Regions from separate parts of the Micromonospora sp. NPDC000121 genome, predicted to be linked through region 1. Evidence: riboswitches for the same ligand, from Rfam matches in the RefSeq annotation. Region 1 holds a riboswitch; each other region holds the start of a gene.
What was found. A riboswitch is a leader RNA that binds a small molecule or an ion and turns the genes downstream of it on or off. The one in region 1 is predicted to bind cyclic di-AMP.
Positions count from the first base shown of each region.

Region 1 (3,548 bases):
GGGCGGCCCGCCGGCCGACACCGACCCTCACGACCTGCGTCCGGATGTCGGGATGGCTACCATTCGGCCGGTGGCCCTCCGCACCTCGCACCGCCCGCCCCGCCGCCCCGCCCGGGCGGCGACACCGACCGGCCGCCACCGGTCGGGCCGGACGATCGCGGTGCGTGACCACCCCGCCACCCGGCGGCGACCCGCCTCCGCGGTTGCCCGGGCACGCTGAACCGACCGGGCCGCCGGCACGTACCCCGCCCTGGATTCGTTGGGAGACACTCGATGGGCGCCGACCACAGCCGTCCCGCACCGTCCGCCCCGCCGAGGGTGCGACGGATCCTCGTCGCGACGGTGGTGCCCCTGTTCGTCGCCACCGTGATCGCGGCCCTGGCGCTCTGGCCGTGGGACGCCCCGGACGCCGCGCCCGGCACCGATCCGCCCCGCCAGCACGGCACGGTGACCCGGGTGGTGACCGAACCGTGCCCGCCCACCCCGGAGGCGCCGGAGGGCACCCCGGGCGCCGCGGAGGGCCCCTGCGGCACCGTGACCGTACGGGTCGACGACGGCCCCGACGCCGGCCAGCAGGTGGAGACGCCGGTGCCGGCCGGGCCGGGGGCGCCGAGGGTCGCGGTCGGCGACGAGATCATCCTGGTCCAGCTCACCGATCCCGCGGACCCCTCGGCGAGCTCCTACAACATCGCCGAGCACCAGCGCGGCAAGCCGCTGCTCTGGCTGGTGGTGCTGTTCGCCGCCGCGATCGTCGCGTTCGGGCGGTGGCGCGGGCTCGCGGCGCTGGCCGGCCTGGGGGCGAGCTTCGCCATCCTGCTGACCTTCGTGCTGCCCGGCATCAGCGCCGGCAGCCCGCCGCTGCTGGTCGCGGTCGTCGGCGCGGCACTGATCATGTTCGTGGTGCTCTACCTCACACACGGGGTGACCGCGCAGACCTCGGTCGCCGTGCTCGGCACGCTGGGCAGCCTGGTGCTGACCGGGGTGCTCGGCACGATCGCCACCGCGGCGACCCACCTGACCGGCTTCGGCACCGAGGACGCCACCACGCTGTCGATGTTCCAGGCCGACGTCGACCTGCACGGCCTGCTGCTCGCCGGCATCATCATCGGCTCGCTCGGCGTGCTCGACGACGTCACGGTGACGCAGGCCGCGACGGTCACCGAGCTGGCCCACGCCAACCCCGCGCTGTCCCGGATGCAGCTCTACCGGGCGGCCACCCGGGTCGGCCGTGCGCACATCGCCTCGACGGTGAACACCATCGTGCTGGCGTACGCCGGGGCCTCGTTGCCGGTGCTGCTCCTGTTGACCGCCGACTCGCGGGCGGTGAGCCAGATCCTGACCAGCGAGTTCCTGGCCCAGGAGATCGTCCGCAGCGCGGTCGCCACCCTGGGCCTGATCGCCGCCGTGCCGCTCACCACCGGGCTCGCGGCCGTGGTGACCGGGGCCGGCCGGCGGGGTGGCGACTCCGCCGACGGCGGCGCACCCCCGACCCCGCCGGCGCCCCGGCCGGCGACGGACCGGTCCGAGGCGCTGGAGGCCCTCAGCGGCCCGCGCGGGAACACCCCCTCCGCCGCCCCCGCCGGATGGCCCGACCGAGACGGGAGAACGGACACCGCATGGTGACACTCCTCAGCGTGACCGATCAGGACGTCCCGCCTGATAAACGCGTCACTGGTCACCCTCCGCCGCTACGAAATAACGCATTTAGTCGGCTTAGGGACGTAGATCCCCAGGAGGACTCTCGGGTAACCTCGCTGCCGGTCACCGCCGAAGGCGCGCAGCGGCGCCTGCGGTGCCGCCGCCCAATCGCCGCCAGGCGAGCCGGGGACCCAGGCACGTGGGGTGAATCCGCGACAGCGGTAGGGGCCACTTCCGCCCCGAACCCGTCAGCTAACCCGGTCGGCGGTCGACGGAAGGGAAAACTGTGACGGCACCCCTACACCGCTGGTTGACACCTGTGGTGGCCGTGATCGCCGCCCTGGCCGTCTTCGCCGGGCCCCTCCCGGCGGCGGCCGCCCCCACCCCACCGCCTCAGCCCTCCGGCCACGGGGACGACGAGCCCAAGCTCCTCGACGACCTGATCGAGGCGCGGAACCGCAGCTACGTCCAGGCCAAGTCGAAACTGGAGAAGTCGAAGAAGCGACAGCTCGAGCTGGCCCTGGAGGTCGACCGGGCGCAGGCCGAGCTGGACGCGTTGGCCCCGCAGGTCAGTCAGATCGCGACCCAGTCCTACCGGACCGGCCGGATCGGCGCGGTGTCGATGCTGCTGGACACCCCCAGCCCCGACTCGTTCGTCCGGCGCGCCGCCGCCCTCGACGAGCTGAACCTGGTCAACGCCAAGAAACTCGCCGAGGTGAACGCGGTCAAGACCCGCGCCGAGCAGGCCAAGCTGGCGCTCGACGCCGAGGTCCGCGAGCAGCAGAAGCTGACCAACGAGATGGCCCGCGGCAAGCGCGAGGCGGAGAAGGCGCTCGCGCTGGTCGGCGGCAGAGGGCTGACCGACGGCAAGGTGGTCGCCACCTCGCCGGTGGCCCGGATAGCACCGGGTCGTACGGCCGACGGCGACTGGAAGCCTCTGTCCTGCACCGAGAACGACCCCACCACCTCCGGCTGCATCACCGCGCGCACCCTGCACATGTACAAGGAGGTCAAGCGGGCCGGCTTCAACCGCTTCGTCGGCTGTTACCGCTCCGGCGGGCCGTACGAGCATCCGAAGGGCCGGGCCTGCGACTGGTCGCTGCAGCGGAGCGGCTTCTCCCCCTGGCACAACGACGACACCTACATGTACGGCAACAACCTGACCGCGTTCCTGGTGCGTAACGCCGACCGGCTCGGCATCTACTACGTGATCTGGAACAGGCAGATCTGGTTCCCGGCGACCGGCTGGAAGTCCTACAGCGGCCCGTCGAACCACACCGACCACGTGCACGTGTCGCTGCTCTGACGGCAGCCATGCGACAGGGCCGCCCCGCGCCTGCGGGGCGGCCCTGTCTGGCGTCTGTGGCCCCTCGTCCCCGTCGCACCGGGCCGGCCGGGCGGGACCGCCGGGTGGCCGGGCGGGACCGCCGGGCCGGCCGGGGAGCAGACTGGCCGGTCGGGAAACGGGTCAGGCGACGGCAGCGGTGACGGCCGGTGGCGACGCCGCGTGAGCGCCGTCGGAGTCGGCCCGGCCGAGCGCCCCGTCGGCCGCGCCCAGGTCGGCCGGCACGGAGGCCACCACCCGCGCCTCACCGGCAGCCAGCCGGTACGACATGCCGACCACGGCGCAGCGCCCGGCGGCCACCTCGGCGGCGAGCACGGTCGAGCGGTCCAGCATCGCCTCGACGGTGCACCCGATGTGGATGTCGACGATGCGGTCGATGTCGTCCACGCCCTCGGCGGCTGCGCGACGCAGGCTGGGCACCACGGCGTCGACCACGGCGCGCAGGTGCCCGGCCGGGGGCGTGCCGGTGGCGTTCGTCGTACGGGCGGCTTGGACGGCGCCGCACGAGTCGTGCCCGAGCACCACCACCAGCGGCGTACGCAGGACCGTCACCGCGTACTCGACG
Region 1 is NZ_JBIAZP010000001.1:716,665-720,212, reverse strand. It holds gene ACFY23_RS03485 (YibE/F family protein) at 274-1,623, shown strand; cyclic di-AMP (ydaO/yuaA leader) riboswitch at 1,790-1,921, shown strand; gene ACFY23_RS03480 (hypothetical protein) at 1,925-2,944, shown strand; gene ACFY23_RS03475 (carbonic anhydrase) at 3,107-3,548, opposite strand, start outside.

Region 2 (3,548 bases), on a different contig from region 1:
AGGCGTTCCTGGACGCCGCGCGGCGGCAGCTCGACGCGGGCTGGAACCCGCCGACGCCGCGCGACGCCGCCGGGGCCGGCCTGCCGGTCGAGCCGGACGAGGCGTCCCTCTCCGCCGCCACCTGACCGGCCCGGCGCCTCGCGCGGGTCAGCGGTACGGGTCGACCAGCTCCAGGACGGCCTCGGGGGCCTCGACGTGGGCGTTGTGGCCCAGGCCGGGCAGGGTGACGACCGGCACGCCCAGCTCCTTGAGCTGGGCGTCGGTGACCATGGGGTCGTGCTCGCCACGGGCCAGCAGCACCGGCGCGTCCGTCGCCGCCAGCAGGGCCGGCAGGTCCGGCTCCCCCACCCCGAACGCGGCGGGGTCCATCGCCAGCCGCCAGCGGCCGTCGACCTGCCGCAGCCCGGCCTCGACCACGGGGTGGTCCGGCGCGAAGAGCCCGGTCAGGCCGGCCACCCGCAGGTACCGGCGGGCCGCCTCGTCCCGGCTGGCGAACCACGTCACCGGGCGGGCGGCCAACTCCTCGGCCTTCGCCAGCTCGGCCGGGGACCAGACGGCCTTGATGCCGAGCCCGACCACCGCGTCGACCGGCAGCCCGGCGCCGCGGGCGGCCAGCGCCAGCCCGACCACGCCGCCGAGGGAGTGCCCCAGCACGACGAGCCGGTCCCCCGCCGCGAGCCCCGCGGCGATCCGGTCGGCCAGCCCGGCGAACGAGTACGCCGGCAGCGGCGGCGACCAGCCGTGGCCGGCGAGGTCCGGCGCCAGCCACCGCCCCGCCCACCGGCGCTCCAGCAGCGGCGCCCAGGGCAGCCACACGTCCCCGGTCGCGCCCATGCCGTGCAGCAGCAGCAGGACGCGCCGGCCGTCCCGGTCACCCGATTCGTCGACCATAGGCCGCAGTGTGCCACCCGCCGTACGCCCCGGCGAGGGCCGTGACCCGGAGACGACATCGGGCGCCGGCTCCCGGTGGGGGAGCCGACGCCCGACGGGTGTCTTCTCAGGCGGAGTAGCCGCGGGTGGCGGCCCAGTTCGCCAGGTCGATGGTGGACATCCAGTAGGACGCGGTCGCCGGGTTCGCCGAGTCGGCGATCTTCACCAGCCGGCCCTCGTCCTGGTAGCCCACGACGGCGATGTAGTGGCCGCCGGGGAACGAGTGCCAGCCGCCGTCGGTGTCCGTGGCGCTGCCGGCGACGTTGACCACGACGCCCCGCCCGGCCGTGATGGCGGCGACCACGTCGGCCTGGAGCCGGTCCATCTGGGCCGGGGTCGCGGCGCCGCCCGGGATCATCCGGGTCCGGTACGGGTCGCCCTTCACCGTCGCGTTCAGCACCCGGGTGGTGTCCTCGGCGGAGTCGGTGCCCATCTCGTCGGTGCCCAGCGGGCCGGCGAGCTGGTCCTGGCTACGGTCGATGCCGGCGGCGCTGAGGGCGTGCCGGACGGCGGCCGGACCGCAGTTGTAGAAGGTGGTCTGGGCCTGGTAGTCGTAGTCCAGGGACTTCGCCTTCGGCGGCTTCGGCGGCTCCGGCTTGCGGGTCAGGTCCGGGTTCGGGGCGGCGCTGGTGGCGCTGGCCGAGGGGGCGGCGCTGGACGCGGCCGGGGCGCTGGCCGACGGGGTGTCCGCGACGCGGGCGTCGCCGCGCGAGGCGACGGTGCCGTCCCGCATCTCGCTCACGGCCACCGGGGCCTGTGCGGCGGCGGGTGCCTCGTCGGTGCCGGCCAGCAGCGCGCCGGTGCCCGACGCGAGCACGAGCGCCGCGGCCGACGCGGCGGCCACCTGGTACGGACGCTCGGACGTGAGGCGACGGAGCTGTCGCCTGAGGTGGTGCTTCACGGTTTCCTCCACGGGCTCGGGGGGTGAGCGGCCGCCGGTCCGGGCAGGGGGGACCGACCGCGCGGACGGCGTCCGGCGGTGGTGGACCACTCAGGGATGCGCCCGGAAATGCCGGGCGACGGGCGGTGACCGGTGGGTCAGCTCGCGGCGTGCGGCCGGGCTAGCCGGGGCACCGTGGCGCCGTGGAGGCGCCGGAACGACCGGGGGGCGGGTGGGTGCTGCACGAGGATGGAACTCCTTCCGACGCCGCCGACCGGGTTAGCTGACGGATTCGGGCGGGAAGAACGCCCTACCGCGGGCCGTGGCCCGCGGATTCACCCCGATGTTGCACTGGGTCCCCGGCTCGCCTGTGCACGATTAGGCGGGTCGGCGCGGCGTCGCCTCTTGCGATCGGGTACCGCACCGGACGGGCCGACATTACTGGCCCAGCCACGCCCTGCCAACCCGCTCCCACCTGCTTAAACCTTGATCGCGAGACTTTTTTTGCGGGCAGTTTGGCACTGACGTGACTCAATGGGATGACCGTTTCCCGGCGCACCTTTCGTCGATAACCGGACGAGTGGTGGACATCGACGCGGAATCGTCGGCGGGAATCGCCCGGGCCGCGCCGGATGACCGGTTCGGCGGCGCTGTGAGCGGCGTCACCGAAATGCCCGCGGCTCAGCCCGCCCGGGCGGGACGCCAGCGCGCGGCGAGCGTGGGCCGAAGCCCGGCGGGCTCCGGTCGGGCCGCCGGGAGCCGGCCCGGCCGGAGCCGGACCGCCGCGGCGTACGCCTCGGCGGCCAGGGCCCGCGCCGCCTCGGCGGCCAGGTCGGCGTCCCGCCACGCCGACCGTTCCCGCTCGGCGGCGGCCCGGTGGTCGGCCCGCCTCGCGTCGCGTACCGCCCGGGCCAGCGCGATCTCCTGCTCGACCGGGTGCCGGCGGGGATCCCAGCCCGCCCGGTGGCCGAACACCTCGCGGAGTTGGCGGGCGGAGAGATCACCGCGCCAGTGGGCCGCCACCGCCGCCTGGTGCAGCCAGCGCTCGCGGGCGGCGTACTCGGCGGGCGTGCGCGGGGTGCGCGGGGCGGGCAGGGCGGCGGCCCAGGTGAAGCGGCGGGCGGCGGTCTCCGCCTCGTCGTACGCCCGCCAGGCCCGGTCGGCCTCCTCCTGCGCGGCGAGCCAGTCGGCCCGCCGCCGCCGGGCGGTCCGGGCGGCCCGGTCCGCCGCGACGGCCACCTCCTCGGCGTAGCGGCGCAGGTCGGCCGCCTCCGCCGCCGGGTCGACCGCGGGCGGGGCGGCCGGCTCGTCGGCGGGCGCGACCCGCTCGGGACGGGCGACCAGCACGGCGAGCACGGTCAGGGCCAGCAGGAGCAGGGCGGACCAGATGGCGGCGGCCCGCGGCACCTCGATCAGGAACTGGTAGACGACGGTCTCCATGGTCGGCACCTCACGGGGAAGCGAGTGCGGCAGCGGGGCGCACGCGGCGCCCGGGTGGCGGGGCGCGGCAGCGCCACGTCCCGCCGGCGGACGGGTGCGTGTGGTGGACGGCGAAGGAAGGGCGCATCGCGCGACGCCGGTAGCGGTAGGGACCCTGCCTGACGCGTGCAGCGGGCGCGGTCGCGGGGCGCGGGCCCCGCGGGTGGCGGATCAGCCGCGCGGCGGGCCCCGGGGGCCGGCGGCGCCCGGGGTGCGCCCGGCCGGCGCGGGGGCCGGGCCGGGGGCGACGGCCCCGGCC
Region 2 is NZ_JBIAZP010000007.1:150,988-154,535, reverse strand. It holds gene ACFY23_RS20960 (CDP-glycerol glycerophosphotransferase family protein) at 1-125, shown strand, start outside; gene ACFY23_RS20955 (alpha/beta fold hydrolase) at 148-891, opposite strand; gene ACFY23_RS20950 (C39 family peptidase) at 998-1,843, opposite strand; cyclic di-AMP (ydaO/yuaA leader) riboswitch at 2,064-2,205, opposite strand; gene ACFY23_RS20945 (hypothetical protein) at 2,492-3,250, opposite strand; gene ACFY23_RS20940 (hypothetical protein) at 3,461-3,548, opposite strand, start outside.
Region 2: it holds a riboswitch for cyclic di-AMP, as region 1 does, so the genes downstream of both, ACFY23_RS20950 (C39 family peptidase) here and ACFY23_RS03480 (hypothetical protein) in region 1, are expected to answer to the same signal.

Region 3 (3,548 bases), on a different contig from region 1:
CCGGCACGTGCTGGGCTGGCTGGCCCGCCCTGACCGGCTGCGCCGGTACGCCGGCGGGATCCTCTCCGGCGCCGAGATCCGGCTGCTGACCGACGCGTACCGGAGCCTGGACCGCGCCGGGCTGACGATCGCCGACATCGCGCTGCTGGACGAGCTGGACGCGCTGCTCGGCAAGCCGATGAAGCCGGCCCGGCCGAAGCGGGACCCGTTCCGGCTGGCCAGCGGGGTCCGCGAGCTGAGCACGTTCGCCGACCGGCAGCGCGCGGCCCGCGAGGCGGCGCGGCAGCGCCCGGAGGACTACCGGGAGTATGCGCACGTGGTGGTCGACGAGTCGCAGGACGTCTCGCCGATGCAGTGGCGCATGATCGGCCGGCGCGGGCGGCTGGCCTCGTGGACGGTGGTGGGCGACCCGGCGCAGACGGCATGGACCGGCGACCCGGAGGAGCTGGCCCGGGCCCGGGACCAGGCGCTGGGCCGGCGCAAGCGGCACCACTTCACCCTGACCACGAACTACCGCAACTCGGCGGAGATCTTCGCGGTGGCGGCGGCCGAGATCCGCCGGCTGCACCCGGATCTCCCGCTGCCCAGGGCGGTGCGTTCCACCGGCGTCGACCCGGTCGAGCTGCTGGTGTCGCCGGCGGAGCTGGAGACCACCGTGGTGGCGGCGGCCACGGCGCTGCTGGCCGAGGTCGAGGGCACCGTGGGCGTGATCACCCCGGTGCCCCGCCGGGACGAGGTGGCCGGGTGGCTGGGCGGGCTGGGCGCGCCGCGCCTGCAGGTGGTGACCAGCCTGGAGGCCAAGGGCATGGAGTACGACGGCGTGGTCCTGGTGGCCCCGGGCGAGATCCGAGCCGACCCGGGTTCGGGCGTACGGACGCTCTACGTCGCGCTGTCGCGGGCCACCCAGCGGTTGACCACCGTCGACCCGACCGGCTGACCCGTACCGGCCGCCGCCGGATTCACTTGCACATATTGCGATGTGAGCATAGATTGAACCGGGTCCGGACGGGTGACGGAGGGTGGGCGCGTGGGCGCAGGTCATGACCACCACCACGGGTCGGTCGCGAACGCCGCGCACCGCCACCGGGGCCGCCTCTGGGCGGCGTTCGCGCTGCTCGGCGCCCTGATGGTGGTGGAGGCGGTGGCCGCCTTCCGCACTGGTTCGCTGGCCCTGCTGAGCGACGCCGGGCACATGTTCACCGACGTGCTCGGCATCGGCATGGCGCTCGCGGCGATCACCGCGACCCGGCGCGCCGGCGCGGACCCGCAGCGCACCTTCGGCCTCTACCGGCTGGAGGTGCTGGCCGCCCTGGCCAACGCCGTCCTGCTCTCCGGCGTCGCGGTCTACGTGGTCGTCGAGGCCGTACGCCGGTTCGGCGACCCGCCGGAGGTGCTCGCCGGACCGATGCTCGCGGTCGCCGTGCTCGGCCTGCTCGCCAACGTGGCCGCCTTCGCCCTGCTGCGCTCCGGGGCGAAGGAGAGCATCAACCTTCAGGGCGCGTACCTGGAGGTGCTCGGCGACCTGCTGGGCTCACTCGGCGTGATCGGCGCGGCCCTGCTGATCGCCATCACCGACTGGTGGTGGGCCGACCCGCTGGTCGCGGTGGCGATCGGGCTGTTCATCCTGCCCCGCACCTGGCGGCTCGGGCGCGCCGCGCTGCGCATCCTGGTGCAGGCCGCGCCGGAGCACCTCGAGGTCACCAAGGTGCACGACCGACTGGCGGCCGTGCCCGGCGTCGCCGAGGTGCACGACCTGCACGTCTGGACGCTGACGTCCGGGATGGAGGTGGCCTCGGCGCACCTGACCATGGAGCCGGGCGCGGAAATCGGCGCGGTGCTCACCGCGGCCCGGACGGCTCTGCACGAGGACTTCCAGATCGAGCACGCGACGTTGCAGATCGAGCCGGGGGCGGCGCCCGGGGCCTGCGGGTCGATTGAGTGGTAATGAGCACAACCTTAAATCTGGGAGAGTATTGTTGCCTTATGCCGGATTTGACGGTAAGCGGGCAGACACCCTCAGTCACCTGCGCTGCACCAGTCACACCGGCACCGGTAGGCTCGGTTCCGGCCTCCGCCAGGCGGCACCCACCGGTGCCGGCGGTGGCCGCCGCCTAATCGCCCAGCGGGGCGAACCGGGGAACCATGTTCGTGGGGTGCATCCGCGTCAGCGGTAGGGATCTTCCGTCCCGAACCCGTCAGCTAACCCGGTCGGCGGCTGACGGAAGGACACGTGTATGCCAGTGATGGCACCTGTACGACGACGCGCCGCCCGGTTGGCGGCCCTGATCGCCGCGACGCTCGCCCTCGGCGCCGCGGTCGCCCCCGTCACCACCGCCCCCGCGGCGGCCGCCTCCCGGACCGGCCTGCTCGCCGCGGCCCCCGGTCAGGACGAGGAGGGCGGCACGCCCGCCCTGCGGGCCCAACTCGAGGCCGCCAGCAAGGGCTACCTGGACGCCAAGCGGGCGCTGGACACGTCGGTCAAGCGGCAGCAGCAGCTCGCCGCGCAGCTCAAGACGACCGAGGGCGAGCTGACCGAGCGGAGCGACAAGGTCGGCGAGATCGCCGGAGTGGCCTACCGGACCGGCCGGCTGGGCGTCGCGTCCGCCCTGCTCAACAGCAGCTCGCCGGACGGCTTCATGGACCGGGCCGCCGCCCTCGACGCGGTGGCCGCCAACGAGGACCGGGCGCTCCGCGAGCTCCAGGAGACCCGCGACCAGGCCGCCCGCACCAAGCTCGCCCTGGACGGCGAGATCCGGGAGCAGCGCAAGCAGGTCACGCTGATGGCCAAGCGCAAGGACCAGGCGGAGCGGGCGCTGACGGTGGCCAACCGGTCGCAGTCGAGCAGCGGGCCGGGCGGCAGCTCCACCGCGACGGCGAAGCCGGCCCCGCGTAACCCCGACGGGTCCTGGCCCTCCGAGTCGTGCAGCGTCAACGACCCCACCCCGGCCGACGGCTGCATCACCCCGCGCACCCTGCACGCGCTCAACCAGGCCAAGGCGGCCGGCTTCACCCGCTACGTCTCCTGCTACCGCCCCGGCGGCTCGGGCGAGCACCCGAAGGGCCGGGCCTGCGACTTCGCGGCGCAGAAGAGCGGGTTCGGCGGCGACGCCACCGGCGGCGACAGGACGTACGGCAACAACCTGGCGGCGTACTTCGTCAGGAACGCCGACCGGCTCGCCGTGCTCTACGTGATCTGGTACAGGCAGATCTGGCTGCCCAGCAGCGGATGGAAGTCGTACAGCGGCGCCAACGGCGACCCGTCCAGCGACCACACCAACCACGTACACCTGTCGGTCTACTGACGCCCCGGCCCCGGTGACCCGCCCCTCGCGGGTCACCGGGGCCGACCGTCTTACCGCGCCCACGCCTCCCCGGGACAGGTCACCTGACGGCCCCTGGCAACCCCGTACGGCCGCCGACGGCCGGGTACGCCGCCGGGTTCGCCGAAGCCCGGCTCAGGCGGGCGGCGACCCCGGCGGGCACCCGTCCAGGGCCGCGCCGAGCCGGGCGGCCAGGCCCAGGTGGGCGGCGCGCGCCTGGCGGAAGGC
Region 3 is NZ_JBIAZP010000002.1:201,034-204,581, reverse strand. It holds gene ACFY23_RS06965 (AAA family ATPase) at 1-937, shown strand, start outside; gene ACFY23_RS06960 (cation diffusion facilitator family transporter) at 1,028-1,945, shown strand; cyclic di-AMP (ydaO/yuaA leader) riboswitch at 2,099-2,230, shown strand; gene ACFY23_RS06955 (hypothetical protein) at 2,244-3,302, shown strand; gene ACFY23_RS06950 (SRPBCC family protein) at 3,456-3,548, opposite strand, start outside.
Region 3: it holds a riboswitch for cyclic di-AMP, as region 1 does, so the genes downstream of both, ACFY23_RS06955 (hypothetical protein) here and ACFY23_RS03480 (hypothetical protein) in region 1, are expected to answer to the same signal.